5 linked regions of the Thermofilum uzonense genome follow. Each later gene encodes a partner of the first gene's protein in a complex. Links are inferred from orthologs where the notes say so. Each region holds a gene or a part of one and is shown on either strand. Other genes may lie near its edges.

Region 1 (4,361 bases):
CCATAGGGGGTAGTTTAGGCCACCTCTCGGCCGCCTCCTTCGCGAGGGGCCCCCTTATCTCTGTGCCCTTGGGGTCGCCTTCAGGCGTTATTATTACCACGGCATTGTCTTCAAAGGCGATCCAGGTTCCGTCCGCTCTCCTGTATGGTCTCCGCTGCCTGATCACTATCGCCCTCATGACCTGCTTTCTAAGCTCCGGCTTGCCTGCCCTTATAGAGACAACAACCATGTCTCCCACCGCGGCGCCGGGGACCCTCCTCCAGACTGCCTTATAGTGGGGGACGCCTATAACCTTGGCGAGTGTCGCACCGGAGTTGTCAGCAACCTTTACCAGGCTCTCCATGAAGATGCCAGGGGTCAATCCAAGCCTGTATGAAACGCCAACTGTCTTTGGGCCTCTCTTGGCCATTTAATTTCACCTCTGAACCTTTGCAAGAACGACGTAGGATATAGATTTTGCGAGGGGTCTTGTCTCGCCTATTATGACTCGGTCGCCTGGCTTCACCTCTATGCACTCGGGAACCCTTACGTGCTTCTTTGTTTGCCGACGCTCATACCTCTTGTACTTCTTATTGTAGTAGAGGTACTCGTGTACAACGACGGCAGCCCTGTTCATCTTAACGTCCTCCACTGTGACCTCTAATACCTGCCCTCTGACGGGCAGCGTACCGTGCCACGGGCATAGTGGGTCGTCGCATTTCTTATCGGGCGGGTTGAGACCCGGGATACCAACGTGTTTCTTAGGCATAATTTAAACACCAGACTAAGAGTGCCAATAGCGCGGGGCTTTTTAAAATTTTACTATCCTTCTAGTAACTGTAAAGCTTAGCCTTCAGTCTCTCCGCAGGCCGCCCCACGAGGTATCTCCCGTCGACCATTACGCGTGTACCGTCGGGGAGCTCGAATAAAAAGTATGCCTGGTGCTTTATGACCTTCCTTTTCTTACCGCCGGGCTCGCCTATAAGCAGAGTGTTCTTGGTCTCGTCGAGGACTAACCCCTTTATCCCTATAAGGCTCGGGTTACTAGCCTCGACAACCTCGACCTGAAGCCCGATAAGCTCGTGCCTTAGGATATTGCGAGGAGTGATTTTCATTGTTTTTGAGCCTTCGCGGCCTCCCTCTCCACTGTGAGTATCATTGCTATGGTCCTTCTAGTCTTCCTTATGAGGGAGGGCTTCTCAAGAGAACCTCTAGCGGCCTGTGTTCTTAGTCGGGCCAGCTCCGCCCTGAGCTCTGCTAGCTTCTTCCTCCTGTCCTCTGGGCTCATCTCCCTGATCTCCTTAATCGAGAGTAATCCCTTAGGCATAGGTCTCAACCATGAGGTTTGTCCACTACATATAAAACTTATGTAGAGGTAACGGTCTGGGGCGCTTTTAGCTCGATAGTATCCGGCATCTTGGACGGTCTCATTATCCTGACCTTGACGCCGTACATCCCCAGCTTCAGCAGGACGTGGACTATGGCCTCGTCGACGAGCTCCTCACCGGGTTCACCAGATTTTGGCAGGTATCCTCTCGTGAACCTCTCTGTCCTGTGTCTCTGGCTTGTAAGCTTCCCGCTTATAACGACCTCCGCCCCTCTTGCACCAGCGGCCATAATCCTGTTAAGTGCGATCATCGCTGCTCTGCGGAACCTTACTCCGCGAACTAGTGCCCTTGCTATCCTGTACGCCATTATCTTGGCGTTGAGGTCCTGGTTTGGAACCTCGACAACGTCAACCTGGGGGTTTTCTAGACCGAACTCCTTCTCGAGAACGTCCGCGAGAGCCTTTATATTTGCTCCCCTGCGACCTATAACCATCCCTGGGACGCCGGCATAAATGATGACCTTGGTTCCGATGGGTGTCTTAAAGACCTGCGTGTGTACATAGCTTGCACGGACAAACTGCCTCTGGATGTACTCGTGAAGCATCATGTAACGGATTCCTTGAGATATGGTTTCACGCGTGACCGTCGGCATTTAACCACCTAGACTCTCTCCTCCCCTATGACCTCCACGTGGACAAGTTGGTCGTAGTAGGGAGTAGCCCTTCCAAAGGCCCTGGGAAGATAATTCCTTATCTTGAAGCTTTTATGGGCAGCAGCATGGACTATCCAGAGGTTCTCCACGTCTAACCCCTTGAACTCGGCATTGTTCTCTAGGTTCTCCAGGAGGCCTAGCAGCTTCTTAGCCACCTTGACGGGATACCTCCCAGGACCGCTCACACCCTTCTTGTGCCCTACTTTTCCATTAAACCTCCTGTATGGGACCGGCTTCTTCATGGATGCTACTTCTTCAAGGATTTTTTTAGCCTCGCTTAGCTTCTTACCTTTGATGAGTCTTAGAGTCTCCACTGTAGCCTTGTACGACATGCTGACATCTCGTAGAGACGCTTTAACCGTCTTCACCGGGTCAAGCTCGACACTATAGCGCCATGTAGGCATACTAACCTCAGACCCTACGTGTACAACATAATATAAAGATTTTTTCACGGCCCCTCAGGATTAAGACGGAGAAATACTTTAAAACAAGGTGTGGAAACACTATCTGAGGGGGCCGTAGTCCAGCCTGGTAGGATGCCTGGCACGGCTTTTAAGCCGCGGGACTCGGGATACAGTCCATCGGGAGCCCAGGTGGTCCCGGGTTCAAATCCCGGCGGCCCCATTATCGGCTTGTTTTACTTCCGATATCCCTAGTATATCTTCTCCGCCTCCCATTCCTCGAGGAAGCCTTCAATCCTGCTCCTATACTCTTCGAGCCCCCCCGAGCATTACATCGATATCGTTTAGTGCCTTCCCGTAGTCTAGCAGGACGTTAGGGTATATCCACAGCGAGGCTATACATGTGCAAGACTTGGGCCCCGAAAGCAATGCAGACGTAAACACTACAAACATCGCCCACCTGGCAGGACACAGCCCACCCACACTGATTAAAATCAAAGCCTACACCACAACGCACAGCAAAGCCACAGCAAAAGACTAGAAGCAAAAGCTACGACCACCAGGAGAAAACACTTCAGAAGGGTAACCAGGGGAGCCCCCAGTGGCGCAGGCCGGCCAGCAAAGCTTCCCGAATAAATATGAGAAATAGCGGGCCCGCCGGGACTCGAACCCGGGACCTACGGCTGTCCCCGCTTTTAAGCGTTTTGATACACCGAAGTGCGGCGCTCGTGGAGCGTGGCCGCCGCGCTTCCTGACTGCGCTACGGGCCCCAGCGGCGTCCATTCACCTCCTTTACATCATCTCTCAGTTGTCAACGCTTAGATCATCCGCCGGTTACTAAAGAAAGTAGAAGCTAGAATAAAAAATTGCTGTCAGGCTGATAAGGGTAACATTATTCGAGAGAGATGTAGAAAAATGCAGGGTAAGCCTAGGAGAGTTTGGGTATCAGCGGGCAGTTACGACTATGATTGCGGGCCTTGCCGGGAGCGATTGTTTAGCCTTCTGGGTGTCTGTGGCTTCGTCTTCATATATGACTTCTACTCTTTTACCTATAGCTTCTTCAAAAGCGTGCTGAGCGTCTCGTAGAGCTTTTTCTTCTAGTTCGGGTGTTACAAGCAGGTCTAGAATCTCGCTGTTCTTTATTATGAGCTCTACCAGCCTGCCCGCCTGCTTCTGCAGCTCGGGTGGCATGAGGTGCAGGGCCTCGCGTACCGCCTGTTGGACCTTACCGTGTTTTTGGAAGCTCTCCTTGATTTTCTCAATGAACATGTACTTCCACTTAGCGGGAAGGACTATTCTAAGCTCCTGTATGGTCTCGACCTTAACTATTCTGAGTAGCTCTTGGATATCCTCTAGTACTTTCTGGACTATCTTCTCGGCTCTTTCCACCTCGTCGTTTATCTTGGAAGTGTCTACAGAAGGCCACTTCTCCTGCTGTATAAGCCCTTTCTTTCCTATTTTATCCCATATTTCTTCAGCTATGTGGGGTGTTATGGGGGCGAGTATTAGGGTCTGTTTCTCTATGAATTCCTGGAGGAGCCGTCTGTTTGGAGACCCTCGGCGTTTCAAATACCACTTGAACGAGTTTTGTAGGTTGAAGAAACCGTAAATGATGACGTTTTTCATGTTTAGCCTCTCATACTCTTCCTCTACGGTCTTCAAGGTGCGGTTTAGCACGCTTTCAAACCAGTCGTCGATGAACTTCCATTCTTCGTCGCCTTTACCATAATTCTCGATGGCGAAGCTATACCACTCGTAGAGCAGGTCGACGGCCCTTGAGGCGAATTCAAGCTCGAAGTTTCCATCGTCGAGACCCGTGTTCCCGGCGTAGGCGTTTGCCAGACGTGTAGCGTCGGCACCCCAGTAGTCGAGGGCTTCCCTGAGGAGTATGAAGTTACCCTTAGACTTCGACATTTTTTCGCCGTTGATGTTGATCCAGCC
Region 2 (4,599 bases), 1.4 Mb from region 1 along the record:
TCGTGCAATAAAACGCGCTGCAATTCTTATCCTTTCATCGGTCTTTTTGACGTCTAGGAGATATAAGCCATCGGGTCTAGCTGCGTATATATACGGCTCCATGAACTTGCTCTTCATCCTAGTACCTATACGCACGCCTGCCGTTAAGTACATCTCAAGAGGGATTAGTAGTTCCCCCTCGGATATTTTCAACTCGTCTAGGCTCAAAGTCTACACCTCCCACTCCGAAAGCTAAATCTTAACGTACTGTTAATTTTTAAAGGTTTTGCACTTATCGTACGGTTTGACGGGAGCTTTCAGCGATCAAAAATGAAGGACTTTGACCATTCGGGAAGGTAGTTAGCAAACAGCTGGATGATTTATGTTCCCAGATAAGGTAAAAAATAAATATTCACCAGTAACTCTTATGGGTGCAGGGCCCGTCGTCTAGTGGCTAGTACAGGGTTAACCTGTAGCTTCGATGCCACCCTGACATGGGGGAGATCCTTCAGAGCGGTGGTGGTCCCGGGTTCAAATCCCGGCGGGCCCACTCGGAGTTTTAGCGAGTATACGCTGAGCACCGAGATAATACAAAGAGAATAAGGAGGAATAAAATTTCACTCCAGAAATATTATTGAAAGCACGGATCTAGGGAAACCCAAAACTTTACTTATCATGTTTGCGTTGAACCGTTGACTTGGACAATCGAATAATACTAGAACAGGTCTTCTCGTATAGTATTCTATATGAATCGCTTGAAGTAATAGAGCGGCCGTTATATCGTCTGGGGGACAAGAAATAACATTGACCATACTCTCCCCAGATTTACTCAAGCCTCGGTAGTTTCTCAAAACATAATCAACAGCCTTGTATACTGTCGCTCTTTGCTTGTCGGGAATCTCCATAGTTAGAGTATAATACATTTCCGATAAGCCTGTAGCTTTGTTCTCTTGTTTGACATGGCTAATTATTTTTTCGAGAAGCGGATCAATTTCCGTAAGAATCCCCCTAAAAGCCTTAGCAATAGCTTCTTCTGAAAGTTGGAGAGAGGTATTTGATTCTAGCTCATCTGAAAAAACTAATAAGGCTAGTCCTCTTTTGTAGGCAAATCCAAAGATCTCTGCGCGTAACTTGGCCCTGTCTTCATGGGACGTGATAACAAGAATAGTAGGCCTTTGGGTGGCTTCATAAAGTGTGGACAAGAGCTTACTTCTATGCCTCATATATCTCTTTATTTTAATAAAATAAAAAGAAGTATAAAAAACAGTGTAATTTTTGAATAGAGAAGGAGTAACATCTGTAGTGAGTAAACTTTTTAACTACTCCTCCATGTGAAGTTTTGGTGGAAACTTAGTGTTGTTTCCGGTACGATGCTTTACATGTGGCAGCTTGATTGGTGATAAATGGTACGAATTTGCTTCACGTGTCAAAAATGGGGAAGATCCCGAGAAAGTTTTAAACGACCTAGGAGTAAAGAGGTATTGCTGCCGTAGAATGTTTCTATCCCACGTAGACCTGGTCGACCGAATCCTAGAATATGAAAGAATTGAAGAGATATACCTGACTTATACTAGATGATCTAAGTTTACCTATAACTCTTCTGCCTCTTAGCCCGTGCAGAGCGCCCATGCGGTTTCTTGGGCTCGGTCTGTCTTGGATCCTCGACGAGAAGACGCCTATCGTATTGTAGGTAGATTTTCTTCAACTCCTCATTTCCGCTCCATTCTAGGATAGCCCTAGCAATAGCTGTACGTATAGCTGAAGCCTGACCTATTATGCCACCGCCCTTAGCCTCAGCAAAAATGTCTATCGTCTTAACCAGGTCGCCTGCAAGGACAATTGGTTCCATGATCTTTAGCCTTACAACTTCAGGTTCGAGAACCTCGAGAGGAGTTCCGTTGATAAAAATCCTTCCCTTGCCATCTCTCACTATAACTCTAGCCCTAGCTGTTTTACGTCGAGCGGAAGCTAGAACAACTCTCACTCGGCACCACCCATAAGCACTTTATTAGAGAGCCTAGCGTATAGTTCCCCAAGTGTTATAGATGGAACAAGGGGGTTTTTAAATAAGGCCTCTTCCACTTTAACCATCTTTGCCTCCTTGAACTCCTCGGGGACTCCTACATAAACCTTTAGTCTTTTGAGGGCTTCACGCCCCTTCGGTTTATCGTGAGGAAGCATGCCCCGCACCATTCGTTTGAAGAGCCTATCTGGCGTCCTATGATACTTTGGGCCCCGCTTCTCGGGGTTGTAGTAGGTCTTCCATTCCAGCCATCTTTTCAAGTATGTCGCAGTTATAGATTCAGGCTTGCCTGTTATGATGATCTTATCCGCGTTTACAACAACGATATTTTTGCCCTCGAGAAGTTTTTTAGCGATAACACTGGCAAGCCTTCCAGCAATGTGATTGGAACCATCTATTACTATTATGTTATCCATACGTATCCCCCCTAGACTCAGGTGATAATCTTAATATTCTTACCCTCTGGCCTTCGCTCTAAGAGCTCTTCTATAGAAATAGCTTCGCCAACACTTTTTATCTTTTGATAGGCTTGCTCAGAGAACCTCCATGCTGCAACGGTAACTTTTTTCTCTAATACTCCACTACCCAAGACCTTCCCTGGAACTACGATGATATCTCCGTCATCTGCATTCCTGTTTATCCTACTTAGATTCACCTCTACGCGTTTACGGCGAGGGTTTGATAGATATGCTGCAACGTCCCTCCATATCGACGCCTCGTTTTGTCTACTTTGTTTCTTTAAGAAGTGTATTAGCCTCCTGAGATGAATGTTTGTAGACATTGTACGACGCATATTTAGACCCCTCTCTCTATGTCTTTACGGGTTAAAAACTTTGCCCGCCACCAGAGGGCGCTTCTGGAGGGGCAGGGGCTAGGAAGGCGTTTAAGGCGTCAGATATCTTGTCGTGGAGCGCGCTTAGCCTTTCGTCTAACACTTCAAGCGCGACTTCAAGGAGTTTACGTGGTGGCAGGCCCCCCAGCGTCTCTATGGTTAGTATAATTTTAGATGGATCTCCCTCGACGCGCACTATATCGGGATATTTTTCAACACATTCGCGGCAGAGGGAACAAGCATTCTCATTTATGACAACTATACGCCCCTGAGTATACCCGAAGACCCTTCTAGGACAGATATTTATCAAATTGTTAGCCTTCTCCTCGGGCACCTCAGGGTTTAAGACCTTAACAATAGGCTTGTACTTGTACCCCACAGCCGTGACAGGCTGCCATTTAGCATGATTCTTGCCGACACCCATCCTTGCAATGGCGGTTAAAGCTATTTTTTGTCCCTTGTTGAGTTTCACTATCGGAATATACTTGGAGACTGGTTCAACTATTACCTCATTTCTCTCTTTCTCGAAGATTATCCCTTCGATTCCCTCAAACCTAAGATGTCCGCTAAAAACGGTTTTTGGTCTTTCCAGTGCCTCTTCATTAAGAGAGAAAACTACTTGACAATCATTTCCATGATTCTGGTAGCAATCTCTTAGAGCATCGTACAAATCCTCGCTCATTTTAAAGGGGATTAAACCTAGCCTATGAGCTATGTACTCGTCCCAAAACCCACTCGTGTTCTCGGTAAAAATAACCTCATCTATAGCAAGCGTCGGAACCTCGGATATTAAAGCTCGTCTGATACTATTAGCAAAAGCAGGCGTGACGTTCTCAAGGGAAACAACAAGTAATTTATCCTTCCCTTCCAAAACGTGGAGAGTGGGTTTTGACGACATAAAATTACCTCGTTGGTTTTTGTTTACGCCCGCGTAGAATCTCTTTGAGAGAAACCCCATTTACCTTTATAACCTTCCATCTGACTCCCGGTAGGTCACCATAAGCCCTGCCTTCCGGTCCACCTATTCCCTCAATTACTACCTCGTCATGTTCGTTAATAAATAGGAGGGCGCCGTCTCCGGGCAAAAACGCTGTGACTACTTTCCCGTTCTTTATGAGTTGAACCCTTACACATTTGCGTACAGCGCTGTTAGGTTGACGGCTTTCAATGCCAACCTTCTCGATGACTATTCCTCGGGCCATTGGCGCACCTTCAAGAGGGTCGACCTTCTTCTTAAGCTGTAACATTCTACGCTTGTACTCCAGATCGCTCCAGCGGAGCTTCTTCCTTTTAAGCTCTAGCTTGCGTGCTGCAAACATGCCCATTGGAGACTTACTGCCAGGCATAAACTTCAGCTTGTTCTCACTTTTCAAGGTTTAAAAAGTTTTATGTCTAAAGCTACGCCAACTTGAGTTATGGTTGATTACGCGGCTCCGCTAAGCCAGGATTAAACTCGACCACCCGAAGGTCGCTTATTCCAAAGTATCTTGAGAGTAATAGCTTCGCTCTATAAGCATTCCTACCTTGCCTTCCTATCGCTATTCCCAATTGACCCGGGGCAGCACGAGCTACTACTATTTTTCGGCCACCCTCCTCCTTAACCTCAACCTGAACTATTTTTGCAGGGTAAAGAGTGCTCTTTGCAAGCTCCTCGATAGTTTCTCCATCCTCGACTACCTCCACATCACGTTTAAAGACATCTCTCAGCATTCGAATCTTCGACCCGTTTTTTCCTACAGCGAGACCCGCAAGACCCTTATCGACG
Region 3 (4,593 bases), 1.4 Mb from region 1 along the record:
CAGGCGTGACGGAATAATCGACGGGTTCTATCTAACATGGACTAGGGTAGGTGGTCTTGATGCAACCGAGAAGATAATTCAACTTGTTAAAAGCACAGGAAGAAGGGACTTTAACCTTATAATGCTTAATGGTTGCATTATAAGTTGGTTCAACATCGTTGACATATATCGCGTTTACGAGGAACTGAGCTTACCCGTTCTATGCCTCAGTTATGAAGAATCTGAGGGTTTAGAACGGTATCTGAGAGATTATTTCCCAGGAGACGAAGAAAGGCTACAGATGTATTATAAACTTGGTGAAAGAAAACTAGTCTATATTCGAAGGACTAGAAGCTACGTGTATGTCCGGTCAGTAGGCCTAGATGAGAGCGAGACAAGAGAAGTACTAAACCTGGTTACTCTGCACGGCAAAATACCTGAACCTTTGCGATTAGCTCAGAGTCTAGCACGTACTGTTCACGAGTTTTTGAATTCCAACGACCCCTCGTTTTTAAACGAATAAATCTTTACGTAAACTGAAGGAATATATTTTGGTGCCTCATAAAATTTCTCAATGCTAAGACTCCCAAGAACTATTGAGTGGAAAGACGGTATAGTGAGACTAATAAACCAAAAGGAATTACCGGATAGGCTCATCTATATCGAGACCTCTGACTGGAGAAGGGTTGCCAAAGCTATAAAGGACATGGAAATACGAGGTGCACCAGCAATAGGTGTTGCTGCAGGCTACGCACTGGCTCTTTTTGCATACCACTGGCGGGGAGAGTCCCTCGAATCTTTCAAACGTGAGCTATTCCAGGCGGCTGAGGAAGTTAAGAAAACCCGTCCTACAGCTGTTAATCTCTTCTGGGCTGTGGAGCGAATATTAAGTAAGGCAAGCCAGGTCTCGAGCATTGACGAGGCTAGAAGATCAATCATCGAGGAGGCGATAAACATCCATAAAGAGGATGAGCGGGCCAACCGACGTATAGGCGAGATAGGAGCGGAGCTAATAGAGGATGGAGACACCATTATTACGGTTTGCAATGCTGGATCGCTTGCTACCAGTTACTGGGGTACCGCTACAGCTCCGATGTACGTTGCTAGAGAGCAAGGTAAAAATATAAGGGTAATTGCGCTTGAGACGCGTCCCTATCTCCAGGGAGCTAGATTAACCGCATGGGAACTTAGCCAGGCAGGAATCGACGTTGTCATAGCTACGGATAATAGCATTGGGATTCTTGCCATGAGGGAAAAGATTTCCCTAGCCATCGTTGGAGCAGACAGGGTGACACGCATAGGATGGGTCGCCAACAAGCTGGGAACATATCCTCTAGCACTAGTATCCCGTGTTCACAATATTCCGTTCTACGTAGCAGCGCCTACAAGTACCCTGGACTTAAAGTCAAAGGATCCTACGGACTTCGAGATCGAAAAACGCGACCCGTCTGAGGTATTATACTGGAAGGGGACCAGAATAGCGCCCGAGGGCGTAAATGCTATATACTATGCCTTTGATCTAACGCCACCACAGCTTATAACCGGGATAATAACGGAAGCCGGTATAATCTATCCTCCTTACGAGAAAAATATACCAAGGACTCTCCAACGCGTTTAACCTTTGTTTTGTGATCTAGATTTAAGTATAAGAGGGTTATCTTTTCTATTTTTCTGAAAACCGTGGGTCTTTTTAACCACAGCTTATTCTTAACAATGAAAGTCGATGTCTGCAAAGCTCATACGACTCAAGCGCCTGATAGATCTGGTGCACGTCCTAAACGTGAGCCCGTTACCCTTAATTCACCACTACACGCTAGAGTCGATGCACATATACTTTGTCCCGGTTAATCTCGGAGGAGAACCTAGCGTAATTTATTACTATGAGTCCCCCCAGCCATTGCAAGGAGTCTATATACTCTTCAATAATTTTTCAGGCGAGATAATCCTTTCCAATAAGTGGGTCTCGGATAGCAAATTCCTCATCATCCCCATAGTGGAAGTCGAGGCTCAAAGCTTCTTCTCTCCCAAAGAATTTCTCCAGGAAGTCAGGAAAAATAACCTCAAGAACAGAGAAAAGGATAAACATGCTAAAGTAGCCACAACCGAGGAATTACTAGTTACACAACCCTAAGGCTATTCATTTGGGCAGTCCCCCAAAAGCCAGGAATAATTCTCGCTATCAACTTCTAGCCATGCATTCCCCCTTAACACTCCATCTTATATATAGTGATTAGTACTTACTCCCCGCATCGAACTGGTCTGCTAACGCAGAGTTTATAAACAAATTAAACAAAGGCTAGCAGGGTTGATATGCAACGTGCAGTCTCGTCAAAACCAACTAAGGTGCGGAAGAGAGAAGTCTATACTGCTCCACTGCATGTACGGTCTAAACGTATTATAGCACCTCTCTCTAAGGAGTTACGTGAGAAACTAGGTGTTCGAAGAGTACGTGTTAGAAAGGGAGACAGGGTTTTGATAGTTCGTGGGTCTTTTAAAGGACATGAAGGGAAGGTTGTACGGGTTAACATAAAAAAAGAACGTATTTACGTCGAAGGCGCGGTTCTGCGGAAAGCCGACGGCACAGAGGTTCCGTTTCCTATTCATCCCTCCAAGGTCATTATAATCGAGCTTGACCTGTCCGACAAACGTAGAAAGGAGCTTTTCGGCAAAGGTGCCTCTGGTGGTGGCTCATGACGAGGAAGATAAAGAGTAGCTTGAGACATTTGAGAAGGTCGGTTGCACCGCCTTTTTGGCCAATTAAGAGAAAAGAGTATGTCTGGACTGTGAAGCCTAAGCCGGGCCCTCATGCTATTAATAAGAGCATTCCTCTGGGAATCGTATTGAGGGATTTCCTTGGCTATGTAACTACAATGAAAGAGGCTAGGAGGGTTCTGGGGGAAAGGAAAATATCTGTCGATGGGAGGATTGTTACGGATTATAAGTTCCCTATAGGATTAATGGATTTGATACATATTATCCCGGAGGACAAATACTATAGGGTTGTTCCCGATAAGACAAACATGTTCAAGCTCGTTGAGGTTTCCAAGGATGAGGCTGGGCACAAGTTGGCCCGGATTATTAGAAAGCAAACAGTAAAAGGTGGGGGGATACAGATCACACTTCACGATGGCAGGAACCTCTTGCTGGCAAACAACGATCAATCTAGAAGCCTGAGGGTCCTAGATTCCGTCCTGATTACCGTTCCTAACCAATCTCTAGTTAGTCATATCCCATTAAAAGAGGGTGTGATGGCAGTTGTAACGGAGGGAAGACATACCGGCTTTATCGGCAGGGTTCAGACAATTCAGCAGGTGTTCAAAAGGAGGAAGTCCATAGTGGTTCTGAAAGGCGAGAATGGGGAAGAAATTAGGACTATTCTTGAATACATCCTACCTGTAGGTCAAGACAAGCCTTTGATCACGATAAGGTGAATGGAGGATGAAAGGAGTCCCAGTTATGGAAACGGGTCACCCAATGCGCAGGATTTTCATAGCTAAAGTAGTTGTCAACATAGGAGTTGGAGAAGGTGGAGAGAGGCTTGCTAAGGCAGCTAAGCTCCTAGAAGAGCTCACGGGACAAAAGCCCTCGCTACGTCGGGCCAGAAAAAGCATAAAGGATTTCGGTGTCAGGAAAGGCGAGAATATAGCCGCGATGGTTACGCTAAGAGGTGAAAAAGCGATAAGTTTCTTGAAGAAGGCTTTTGCGGCTGTTGAGAACAGGATAAGCGAGTCAAGCATTGATCGTCACGGTAATTTCGCCTTTGGTGTTCGAGAGCACATACTTGTCCCTGGCGTGAAGTATGATCCTGAAGTAGGAATATTCGGATTCGACGTCATTGTTGGAATGGAGCGCCCCGGTTATCGTGTAAAGCGGAGAAGAAGAAAGAAATCCAAAATTGGAAGAAACCATTACGTCACAAAGGAAGAGACGATAGCCTTTTTAGAAAAAGTTTTAGGCGTTCAGGTTATACGAACAAAGAGGTGATGCAATTGGCGAAACTACATCCACCTAAGAAGCGCAAATATGGAAAGGGTAGCAGGATGTGCGTGCGCTGCGGAACACACGAAGCAGTGATACGCATGTACGGTCTTAACCTGTGTCGACGTTGTTTCCGGGAAGTAGCAGAAGAAATCGGCTTTAAGAAGTACTCTTAGGGGTGATTACACATGATAATGGATACGCTGGCTAATGCTCTTGCAACAATACAAAACAATGAAGCTAGAGGTCATAAGGAATGCGTTATATATCCTTCATCCAAACTTATTGCACGAGTTTTAAATGTTTTGAAGCAGAACGGCTATATCGAGGACTTCGAATACATTAATGATGGTCGCGGAGGAAAGTTCATTGTTAAACTCAATGGTCGTATAAACAAGTGTGGAGCAATCAAACCCAGGTTCTCTGTTAAAAAGGACGAGTACACGAAATGGGAGCAGGAGTATTTACCCTCGAGAGACATTGGAATTCTCGTCGTGTCCACACCCTACGGCGTCATGAGTCATCGAGAAGCACAAGCTAAGAATCTTGGAGGGATCTTATTAGCTTTCGTCTATTAGGTGGTGGGTTCAAAATGAGCAGTGAAAATGTCGAAGGGAAAGAGAAGAAAAAAGAGAA
Region 4 (4,614 bases), 1.4 Mb from region 1 along the record:
GGCTTCTTTCTGGCCTTGTTGCGATCTGCTTCTGAGTTCTGCTAAGCGAGAATAAAATCCAACAGTGTTTACTTTGAGGTTATATTTAGCAGCTTTTTCCTCTAGAACTTCTGGCGGTATTCCATGGGATTCGTACAATGTTACAAGCGTATCGCTGGGAATCTCGCTTGCTCCACTGCTTAAAACATTACTTATCACTTCAGATATTATCTTATCACCTCTCTGGAGGGTTTCTCGGAATCTGTTTTCCTCCTCGTCTATAATGTCTAGTATCTCGTCTTGTATCTCGAAGTATTCTGGGAAATCCGACTTCCACTTCTCTATCTGTTTCGAGATGACCTCGGCGAGCCTCACTTGAAGCCCAAGCCTCCACATATATCTGAGGCTGCGGCGGATCAGGAGTCTTGCAAGGTAGCCTGCACCAGTGTTGCTTGGTACTATACCGTCACCAATCATCCATAGAAGCGAACGGGTGTGGTCTGCTATAGCATAGATGGATTCGTGTGGCTCGACGTGTTTTCTGAGCTCTTCTAAGCTCATGCCTAGTGATTTTGAAATTGCTGTGAGGGTCTCATAGGCCTCTATTGGTTTTTTGTAGTCGAGCCTGCCGCTTAATCTGGCGATTTGAGCCATGATATGGGGGTCAGGGAGGCCTACCCCTGACTGGTTTCTAAGGTATTCTATTATTTCAGGGAAAACAGCCTCATAAACGTTGTATTTGCCTGTCAAGAGCCAATATATTCTTTCCAAACCATAGCCCGTGTCTACAATTCTATTCTGTATCGGGACGAGCTCTCCGTTTTCTCGTGTCTTGTAATGCATAAATACTAGGGTTGCCACCTCCAAGCCTCGAACAAGAACCTCGTAGTCTTCTCCAGCGTTCCCTCCCCCACTCCACATATCATATACAAATGTTATCTCATCTGGCCTTATACCGTATACCCTGGTGAAAAGATTAAAGGCATATTCTACGGTCTCGTTAGCCCAATAAACACTTTTCCCGGGAAAGTTGAACGCGTGATGCGCCATCATTTCGAAGCCGGTTAGGTGTCTGCTAGTCTTTCCTACGTTATCCACGTCTGTCAGCCTGATGCTCGGCTGAGAGATTACGAGTGGGTTAGCTGGGGGAGAGACTAACCCCTCGGTGACCCATGGCTGAAAATCATAGATCGAGGCTCCTACAAGGTAGACGTCCTCGCGCCACCTAGCTACCACAGGATATCTTTTGACCGGCGTGTGACCCCTTTCTTCGAAAAATCTTATAAAACTGCTTCGTACCTCGGTGATGCTTTCCACATGTTTTCCTACCTTCTCGCCTATGAAAGAGTAGGGTTCACAAGGTTGATCCCCGCATGTTTCTCGATTTGGGTTTAAGGTCCAGAAAACTCTGCCGCAGTAGGGACACTTCTTTTTAATCCATCCATTCTCGAGGAAGAATGGAAGATTCTCAAAGTCCTCCATGACGCCTCATAATAAGCAGGCTTGGGATAATATTTAGTCTTCGCTGTTCAAAAACAGGTGAGTTTGAGCATCAGAGGGCTTTAACAGCGATGCTTTAATGGTGAAATAAACTAGGCTGCTCGGTAATAATCAAAAAATGGACCATGCTTATACTGTAAGTTTTAGATGTTTGGGTTCTTAGATTTTAGTAAGTTATAAAGTGCTTGTGCCTCAGCAACCGCCTTGGATATAGCGTAGGGTAGGACTTCTTTGTCTGGAATACCTGCCTCTACCGCTACCGACAAAGCCTCCCTGTAAGCCTTAGCTACAAGTATACTCATCACTTCTGGGAGCGGTAAGGCCGCGTTAACAGACAAGTTGAAGGCCTGGGAGTGCGCACTCTTGATTCTATCAATGTATAATTGCGGGCTCAGCTCAACGTCTTCAGGCTTCACCATTCGTCCGTCAATGAAGATTAGCTTAACGTTTAGCTTGCTCTCAATGGGCTTCATTCCAAGCTTGCTTAAAAGGTCTGCTAGCTCGGGGGATATTGTATCTCCGGGCTTTGCCACTACTGTATCCTTGGCGATCCATATACTTCCCTCCTGAACTCGCATGGGGATGTTAAGTTTGTTAAACAGACTTATAGCGGGACCCGGAGGTATTCCTGTATTACCAGCAGGAACAACTATTTCACTTGTTGCCACGTCACCCGGGCGTGCTGGCCTCATGATCTTCTGCTTGTCCAGGAAGATTAGCACTTCGAAAGGATTAGAGTTGGTGAACACTACAGCGTTTTGTCCTCTTAAAGCCTGTTTAAATTCATCGGAATATCTTCCAGCCTGTCTTAAAGCAATCAGGAAGAGGGTGTTCTTCACTACTTTTAGTACAGAGTCTTTTTGCCTTAGCAGATCTCGACTACCCTTTACGACGGAAGAGGGGAGTCCGGTAATCCCGGCAACCATGAAGTATTTATACCTTTTCAGGTATTCTACCAGCTCTTCAACAGCTTTGGCTTTACGCATTCGCGCCGGATTCATTCTCCCAGTGGAAACAACAGCTAGACTGCTCACTTCTCAACACCTGCCTTTTCAACCTTGACAGGACTACCCATTGTTAGCTTAATGTATATGTTCTTAATATTATTGATAGTGAACTTCTTGAGAATCTCGTCTAGAACTGCCTTAGCATTTGCAGCAAGCTGCTCAACAGGCTGATCTTCTGTGCCTATCCTGCACATAACAACGGGGTCTTCCCTAATACGTATCCTTATCGATCTTCTCAACCTTTCCACTATGGGAGCTATAGGGGCATTGGGCGGTAGGGGTTGAGGCATCTTACCCCTTGGACCCAAATACTTTCCAAGAACACGTCCTACTTGTACCATTAGATCTGTCTGGGCTAGGAAGAAATCATATCTCTTAGCAAGTTTCTTTAGTGTTTTCTTCTCGTTAGCCATCTTCTGTAGCTCGTCCCTATCAATTACCAGGTCTACGCCCGCCTCCCTGGCCTTGAGAAGAGTGTCTCCCGAGGCTATGACAACTATCTTTGAAAGTTTTTTGGGTGGAGGGTTCGGTAGAGCCACCACAGTGTTTATCCTGTTTTCGGGCTTTTTCAAGTCAACATCCTTTAAGGTTATTATCATTTCTACACTTTGAACAAAGCGGCGTTTCTTGTTAGAAGCCTTAAGAGCTTTTTCAATGGCTTCCGTAATGTTCCCAAAGGCACTTGTGGCTACTTGGCTCATGCAGCTTCACCCTCATATTTTCTGATAATCTCGTCGTAAACCCCTCTATTAACATCTTCAATAAACTGTTTGGGTTGCTTACCATCAATTGTTATACCCATGCTCTGACAGGTCCCAGCCACAGTTTTCACGGCTGCCTTCAGACTCTTTGCCCCCATCTCCTTTATCTTGATTTTAGCAATCTTAACCACCTGTTCAACAGTAAGGTTCCCAACCCATTCTTTGGTACTTTGGTGAGCCCCCTTCTCCAATTTTAGTTCCTTCACTATGAGTGCGGCAGTGGTAGGCGTCCCAACCTCTACTTCGAAGGTCTTGTTCTCAGTATTAACTATCACCTTAACCGGAACGCGCATTCCGGCATACTCTTGGGTAAGCTCGTTTATTTTCTTGACAACTTGCATCACGTTTAAACCTAATGGTCCGAGGGCTGGACCTATCGGGGGGCCTGCCGTTGCTTTACCTCCTTCAACAAGAAAACTAAGAGTCTTAATGTTTTGAGACAAGACATCCCACCTACTTGAGAGCTACAAACATGGAGGATCTCGTAGCCTTTAAGCCAGGCTCTCCATGTTCAACCTTCTTGGTTGTTGGGACGAATTCCCCAAGGTAATGTCCTATTCGGTCCGGTGTTATTTCGACTGGAACGAATTCTTTGCCGTTATGCACGTGGATAGTTAAACCTATCATCTCAGGGAGGATTATGAAGTCTCTAAGATGGGTACGTATGACGGGTTGTTTCTTTCCCTGGACAACAAGCCTCTTGGCGCGGCGGATCTTCTCCAATAGCTTTAAGTGCTCTTCACTAGTCCCTCTCTTTAGAACTCTATACAAGGATCTACGCTGGCGAGAGGGCAGTAGTTCGATGAACTTCTCTAGAGGCATTTTTTCAAGTTCCTCTAGAGTATACCCCCTGTAGGTGAACTTACTCGCTGACTCCATCTAGTACACCTGGCTTCCATACTCTCCCATAGATTTAAGCTTTTTCACTCACCTATCAGCGTTTTTATTCTTTTTGGCCCTTTTCTACATTAGGACTTAACTGAATGGTCTGGAAAAATGTTAGTCGAGAATTATAGTTAGGGGTAAAACCTAATCATAGTAAAGAATCTGAAAGGATATTAAACTATACTCTGCTTATCGTCTTCAGAATAGTACTCTCGAGACTTGTGGCTATCCCTCCTCCAACTTTACCTTTAATGTCACGCATAACAATATTTTCTATGAGCATTTTACTTATATATGCTGTCCTACCGAATAGGATCTTGCTTTCCCAAACCATCACGGCCTTGTTGAACCCTACGGAGCAGAGTGATTTAGGTCTCGAGTTTAAGAAAATAGGCCTGTGTACATAAGAGGGCTCGAGCCCCTGAAGCTGTCTCATAATATTTTTCGCAGCTGTCTTGCCTTGGAGTATTGCTTCCTCAGCC
Region 5 (3,426 bases), 1.4 Mb from region 1 along the record:
TGACAAATATGCTTGCAATGAAAAGCTGTATAAAAACTAGGTATTGCTGCTGTACGCTTAAAGGACCGTAAACGCCACCGTAGATGTAGGCGAATGCCTCAAGGGCAGCGAACAGTATAGATGTAAGCTTTTGTAGCCCTGCAAAGGTTTTTCTACCCTCAGCAGACGTAAGGTCAAGATTAACGATTTTACTTCCTACAAGAAGCTCCCATATAATGCCGGCGGTCACTATTGGGCCTATTCCTAACTCGATCAAGGTTCCACGCTTAGAAGCCATCACTATACGGAGGAACTCTAGTGCGCCAATTGTTCCACCTGTCTGTCTAGGTATCCCGTATAGCGGTATTTGACCCATCAGAAAATAAGCTATGAGTATCAGGGCGGTCCAAAAAAGCCTTTCACTTAGCCCGGGACGCCTAGGCGGACGTTCAACCTCGGGAAGTATTCTGAAGATCGTTGAAAGCCTGTCGTATACGCTCAATTTTCGTCACCTGGAATTAAAACATCTCCACCGGCTTCTTTTATCTTCTGTAAAGCCTTATCAGTAGCCTTCGCGACAGTTACGACAACTTTTTTGCTGATCCTCCCGGAGCCTGTTAGCTTGTTTATCCCCAGCTTTGACAGATCAACAAAGTATTTATCTCCACTTTTTGAGGCTAAACCTGCTTCAACCAACTTTTCTAGCCGCTCATCCAAAACGCCAACGTTAATCGTAGCGTATTGGACAACGATCGAAGGGTGGCGCTTGAAGCCATAAGACCCGTAAAGGTCTGGAGCATACTTCACAGTCCAACTCCACTTATGTTTGTGATACCCGACGAAGCCACGCCCACCCTTTCTTCCACTACGACGGTGCTGGGCCACCCTACCCCATCCGTGAGTTCGGCTTCCACGGAAATACTTGCTTTTCCTCTCTTTTCGTCTGACCAATTTAACGCACCTCATAGCAAAAGTCTAAGAGCTTTTAAAATTTTGCCGGGTTAGGAGTAGGAAGAGACGGCCTTTACACTAATAAGGCAATAAAGCTAGGAACCAATACCATGGTGTAAAGTTTAACAGCCTTGTATTGTTCACTACAGTACCCTGAATTATCCTTTTCAAAGAATAAGCTAAAATATATTCAAGAAAAGCACTTTAGTGTTACACCTGTCTGTCCACGTAAGGAATAAAACGTATATACTCTTCATTATTGAAATAATGAATGCTCCTTGGATTTTCACCTGGAGAGAGCAAGGGATTTTAAAGGAGAGGAGAACAAAATTGTTTATAAAATTTTCAGGAGAAGGTTGTTTATCTCTTCCCCCATGTAGCCCGTTACTCCCCTAGCTTTGAAATTCTTTTTAATAGTTCCTCGGAAGCCACCTGAGGGTGGATGTAGCCTGAAGACGGGTTTAAGACCTGGTATTTCCTCGAACTTAACCTTACCCTCTATTAGTGCACTGGCAAGCGTCTCAAAGCTGTCGTAGCCTATTGATTTGAGGTATTCCTCTGTAAGCCTTTTATTGCCTTCGAGTCTTCCGTATTTCTTCAGTAACTGAGCTAGAACCTCGTGGCGGATCTCTCCATACGTAACCACGCTGTTGAGACTTTTTTCAAGCATGCCTCTAATTGAAGGAGTATCCTGGACAAGTGTTGCATGCCATGTTTTGTGAAGCCTTAATAGTTCCAGTGCCTTCTCCTCGTCCGGAGTTCTATCAGGTTTGCCCCTAATTCTCAAGACGAACAGCAGGGTCATTGTATTCACCACATATCAGGGGTGTGAACCTTATAGGTTGCCTTGAGAGCCTCATATACCGCCTTTGCCATGTTGTGAGTTGTTCGCGTCTCGCCGAAGGACCTTGACCATACATCGTTTATACCGGCTAGCCTTAAAACCGTCTTCGCCACGTCAGAGGCAACTATACCTACACCCTTAGGTGCAGGTAATAGCACAACTCTGACACTCCCACTCTTACCCTCAACCTTGAAGGGCACGCTATGGGGCTGACCGCAAAGACACTCCCAGCTCCCACAGCCCCTTCTTACTGGAATTAGGTTGAGCTTGGCCCTTTTTACCGCCTTGTCTATGGCAGTGCCTATATGCTTAGATTTGCCCATTCCAATACCAACATAACCATTCTCGTTTCCCACCGCTACTGTAACCTGGTACTGGCTAACCTCACCCGAGTCTGTCTGGCGTTGGACGAAGTTGACATTTAGTACTTCAAACTTTAGATCAGGTAGTAGAGCGTCAATTATTTCAACTTCCCTTATAGGTAGATTCCTTGAAAAAATCTCATCTATGGATTTTATTTTACCCTCCGCTACGAGTCTTCCAACATAGGTTCGAGGAACCCAACTCCCTAGCGACATAGCATCCACCCTTCCATGCTACCATATGTGCATTAAATACTTTTACCCTCTTTGAACGTCTTCAAGATGCTGTTTTTGATTTCCTCGAAGTGCTCTGGAATGTTCTCAGGTTCGAGGCCTTGGGAGAGGTATTCCGAAAAGCGTGCCTTGTAGAGCTCTGGATTCTTTTCTTTGAGATCTTTGGCATAGCTTGCTATGTGCTCTCCTTTTATACGACTCTCGTCAGGGAAAATTTCGTTGTCTGCGGGGATCTTCAGCCCGCCATCGATCGCTCCCTTCGCGACGGCGAAAACACGCGCACCTTTAACAGGTCTATGTAGTCCTATGTCGAGGACTGCCTCTTTGATGCCTTTTTGCTGGGCCTTTAGGGCCGCAAGGAAACCTAAAAGATAAGCTGCAGGAGTGTTCTTTGAGCCTCCCTTCCACCCGTACCTTAACAGTTCTTTCGAGTGAGATGATACAAGCGTTATATCACCTTTCGGATGCACCTTTACCAGTTGGACGATTATAGTCCTCGACAAAACTCTTACAACCAACCGTGGCTTCTTGGAAAGTATTAACTTTCTACGTTTATAGTAATTTGTAATTCCCAGCCTACGTCTTTTCAATGGTAACCTGTATGTTGAGGTTTTAGGCACTTTCTTTCACCTTTACCAATTTATGCTCAGAAAGGTAGAGCTTAAGATGGGATAGACTCCTGAAAGTTCCACCCTTTACTAGCTTGTAAACCCTCCAAAAACTCTTCCTATCTATTAGTCCTTTAGCTTTTAACGCCTTGAGATACCTTCTCTGCGATCGTACACGCGCTATCCAAACAGCCTTTTCATCTATGCGTGGACCCTTTTTGCTTCCAGGACCCTTTCCTCTTTTCTTTGATTTGCGGATTCTCAAGCGTCCTCTAGAAGGAGTTGATGGCGGTAGAGCCTTTATAACTCCGTCTTTTATTAGCCGACGAACATCTTCTCGAGTTATAGCCGCTGAAACTTCCTCTAACCTCTCTGGGTCAATCCATACCCTGCTTTCCCCTACTTTGAGAACTGAAGCGGCTAACCTTCGAGCCACACTTACATCCAT

What was found.
Region 2: MA03_RS07395 (region 1) and MA03_RS00135 share a complex: the UniProt entries of both Methanocaldococcus jannaschii proteins name them as parts of the 50S ribosomal subunit. The link is inferred for Thermofilum uzonense from one-to-one orthologs.
Region 3: MA03_RS07395 (region 1) and rplX share a complex: the UniProt entries of both Methanocaldococcus jannaschii proteins name them as parts of the 50S ribosomal subunit. The link is inferred for Thermofilum uzonense from one-to-one orthologs.
Region 4: MA03_RS07395 (region 1) and MA03_RS00415 share a complex: the UniProt entries of both Methanocaldococcus jannaschii proteins name them as parts of the 50S ribosomal subunit. The link is inferred for Thermofilum uzonense from one-to-one orthologs.
Region 5: MA03_RS07395 (region 1) and MA03_RS00350 share a complex: the UniProt entries of both Methanocaldococcus jannaschii proteins name them as parts of the 50S ribosomal subunit. The link is inferred for Thermofilum uzonense from one-to-one orthologs.

The regions. Positions count from the first base shown.
Region 1 is NZ_CP009961.1:1,417,135-1,421,495, reverse strand. What follows is about bases 696-3,441. They hold MA03_RS07395 (50S ribosomal protein L22), read right to left. Parts: upstream 2,424-3,441; coding sequence 1,968-2,423; downstream 696-1,967. Other genes in these bases: leuS (leucine--tRNA ligase), read right to left, coding at 3,366-3,441; MA03_RS08810 (hypothetical protein), read right to left, coding at 2,724-2,918; MA03_RS07400 (30S ribosomal protein S3), read right to left, coding at 1,345-1,959; rpmC (50S ribosomal protein L29), read right to left, coding at 1,091-1,306; rnp1 (ribonuclease P protein component 1), read right to left, coding at 810-1,094. In the rest of the region: rpl14p (50S ribosomal protein L14), read right to left, coding at 1-409; more of MA03_RS07415, read right to left, coding at 416-695; more of leuS, read right to left, coding at 3,442-4,361. UniProt on the Methanocaldococcus jannaschii protein: This protein binds specifically to 23S rRNA. It makes multiple contacts with different domains of the 23S rRNA in the assembled 50S subunit and ribosome.
Region 2 is NZ_CP009961.1:21,145-25,743, reverse strand. What follows is about bases 690-3,673. They hold MA03_RS00135 (50S ribosomal protein L13), read right to left. Parts: upstream 2,419-3,673; coding sequence 1,960-2,418; downstream 690-1,959. Other genes in these bases: MA03_RS00125 (DNA-directed RNA polymerase subunit D), read right to left, coding at 2,827-3,673; MA03_RS00140 (30S ribosomal protein S9), read right to left, coding at 1,565-1,963; MA03_RS08505 (DNA-directed RNA polymerase subunit N), read left to right, coding at 1,333-1,557; MA03_RS00145 (hypothetical protein), read right to left, coding at 690-1,202. Also shown: rpsB (30S ribosomal protein S2), read right to left, coding at 1-207; more of MA03_RS00145, read right to left, coding at 597-689; more of MA03_RS00125, read right to left, coding at 3,674-3,732; MA03_RS00120 (30S ribosomal protein S12), read right to left, coding at 3,737-4,180; MA03_RS00115 (NusA-like transcription termination signal-binding factor), read right to left, coding at 4,248-4,599. UniProt on the Methanocaldococcus jannaschii protein: This protein is one of the early assembly proteins of the 50S ribosomal subunit, although it is not seen to bind rRNA by itself. It is important during the early stages of 50S assembly.
Region 3 is NZ_CP009961.1:49,420-54,012, forward strand. What follows is about bases 1,004-3,981. They hold rplX (50S ribosomal protein L24), read left to right. Parts: upstream 1,004-2,289; coding sequence 2,290-2,673; downstream 2,674-3,981. Other genes in these bases: mtnA (S-methyl-5-thioribose-1-phosphate isomerase), read left to right, coding at 1,004-1,597; MA03_RS00305 (hypothetical protein), read left to right, coding at 1,703-2,110; MA03_RS00315 (30S ribosomal protein S4e), read left to right, coding at 2,670-3,410; MA03_RS00320 (50S ribosomal protein L5), read left to right, coding at 3,418-3,963; MA03_RS08515 (30S ribosomal protein S14), read left to right, coding at 3,963-3,981. In the rest of the region: MA03_RS00295 (endonuclease dU), read left to right, coding at 1-502; more of mtnA, read left to right, coding at 554-1,003; more of MA03_RS08515, read left to right, coding at 3,982-4,133; MA03_RS00325 (30S ribosomal protein S8), read left to right, coding at 4,146-4,535; MA03_RS00330 (50S ribosomal protein L32e), read left to right, coding at 4,550-4,593. UniProt on the Methanocaldococcus jannaschii protein: One of two assembly initiator proteins, it binds directly to the 5'-end of the 23S rRNA, where it nucleates assembly of the 50S subunit. Located at the polypeptide exit tunnel on the outside of the subunit.
Region 4 is NZ_CP009961.1:64,164-68,777, reverse strand. The notes cover bases 569-3,567. They hold MA03_RS00415 (50S ribosomal protein L10), read right to left. Parts: upstream 2,514-3,567; coding sequence 1,623-2,513; downstream 569-1,622. Other genes in these bases: MA03_RS00405 (50S ribosomal protein L11), read right to left, coding at 3,184-3,567; MA03_RS00410 (50S ribosomal protein L1), read right to left, coding at 2,510-3,187; alaS (alanine--tRNA ligase), read right to left, coding at 569-1,461. In the rest of the region: more of alaS, read right to left, coding at 1-568; more of MA03_RS00405, read right to left, coding at 3,568-3,690; MA03_RS00400 (30S ribosomal protein S19), read right to left, coding at 3,701-4,126; MA03_RS00395 (NAD(P)/FAD-dependent oxidoreductase), read right to left, coding at 4,311-4,614. UniProt on the Methanocaldococcus jannaschii protein: Forms part of the ribosomal stalk, playing a central role in the interaction of the ribosome with GTP-bound translation factors.
Region 5 is NZ_CP009961.1:54,424-57,849, reverse strand. Bases 1-2,810 are described here. They hold MA03_RS00350 (50S ribosomal protein L30), read right to left. Parts: upstream 1,736-2,810; coding sequence 1,265-1,735; downstream 1-1,264. Other genes in these bases: MA03_RS00340 (50S ribosomal protein L18), read right to left, coding at 2,385-2,810; MA03_RS00345 (30S ribosomal protein S5), read right to left, coding at 1,741-2,352; MA03_RS00355 (uL15m family ribosomal protein), read right to left, coding at 478-930; secY (preprotein translocase subunit SecY), read right to left, coding at 1-481. Outside these bases: more of MA03_RS00340, read right to left, coding at 2,811-2,990; MA03_RS00335 (50S ribosomal protein L19e), read right to left, coding at 2,983-3,426; MA03_RS00330 (50S ribosomal protein L32e), read right to left, coding at 3,426-3,426.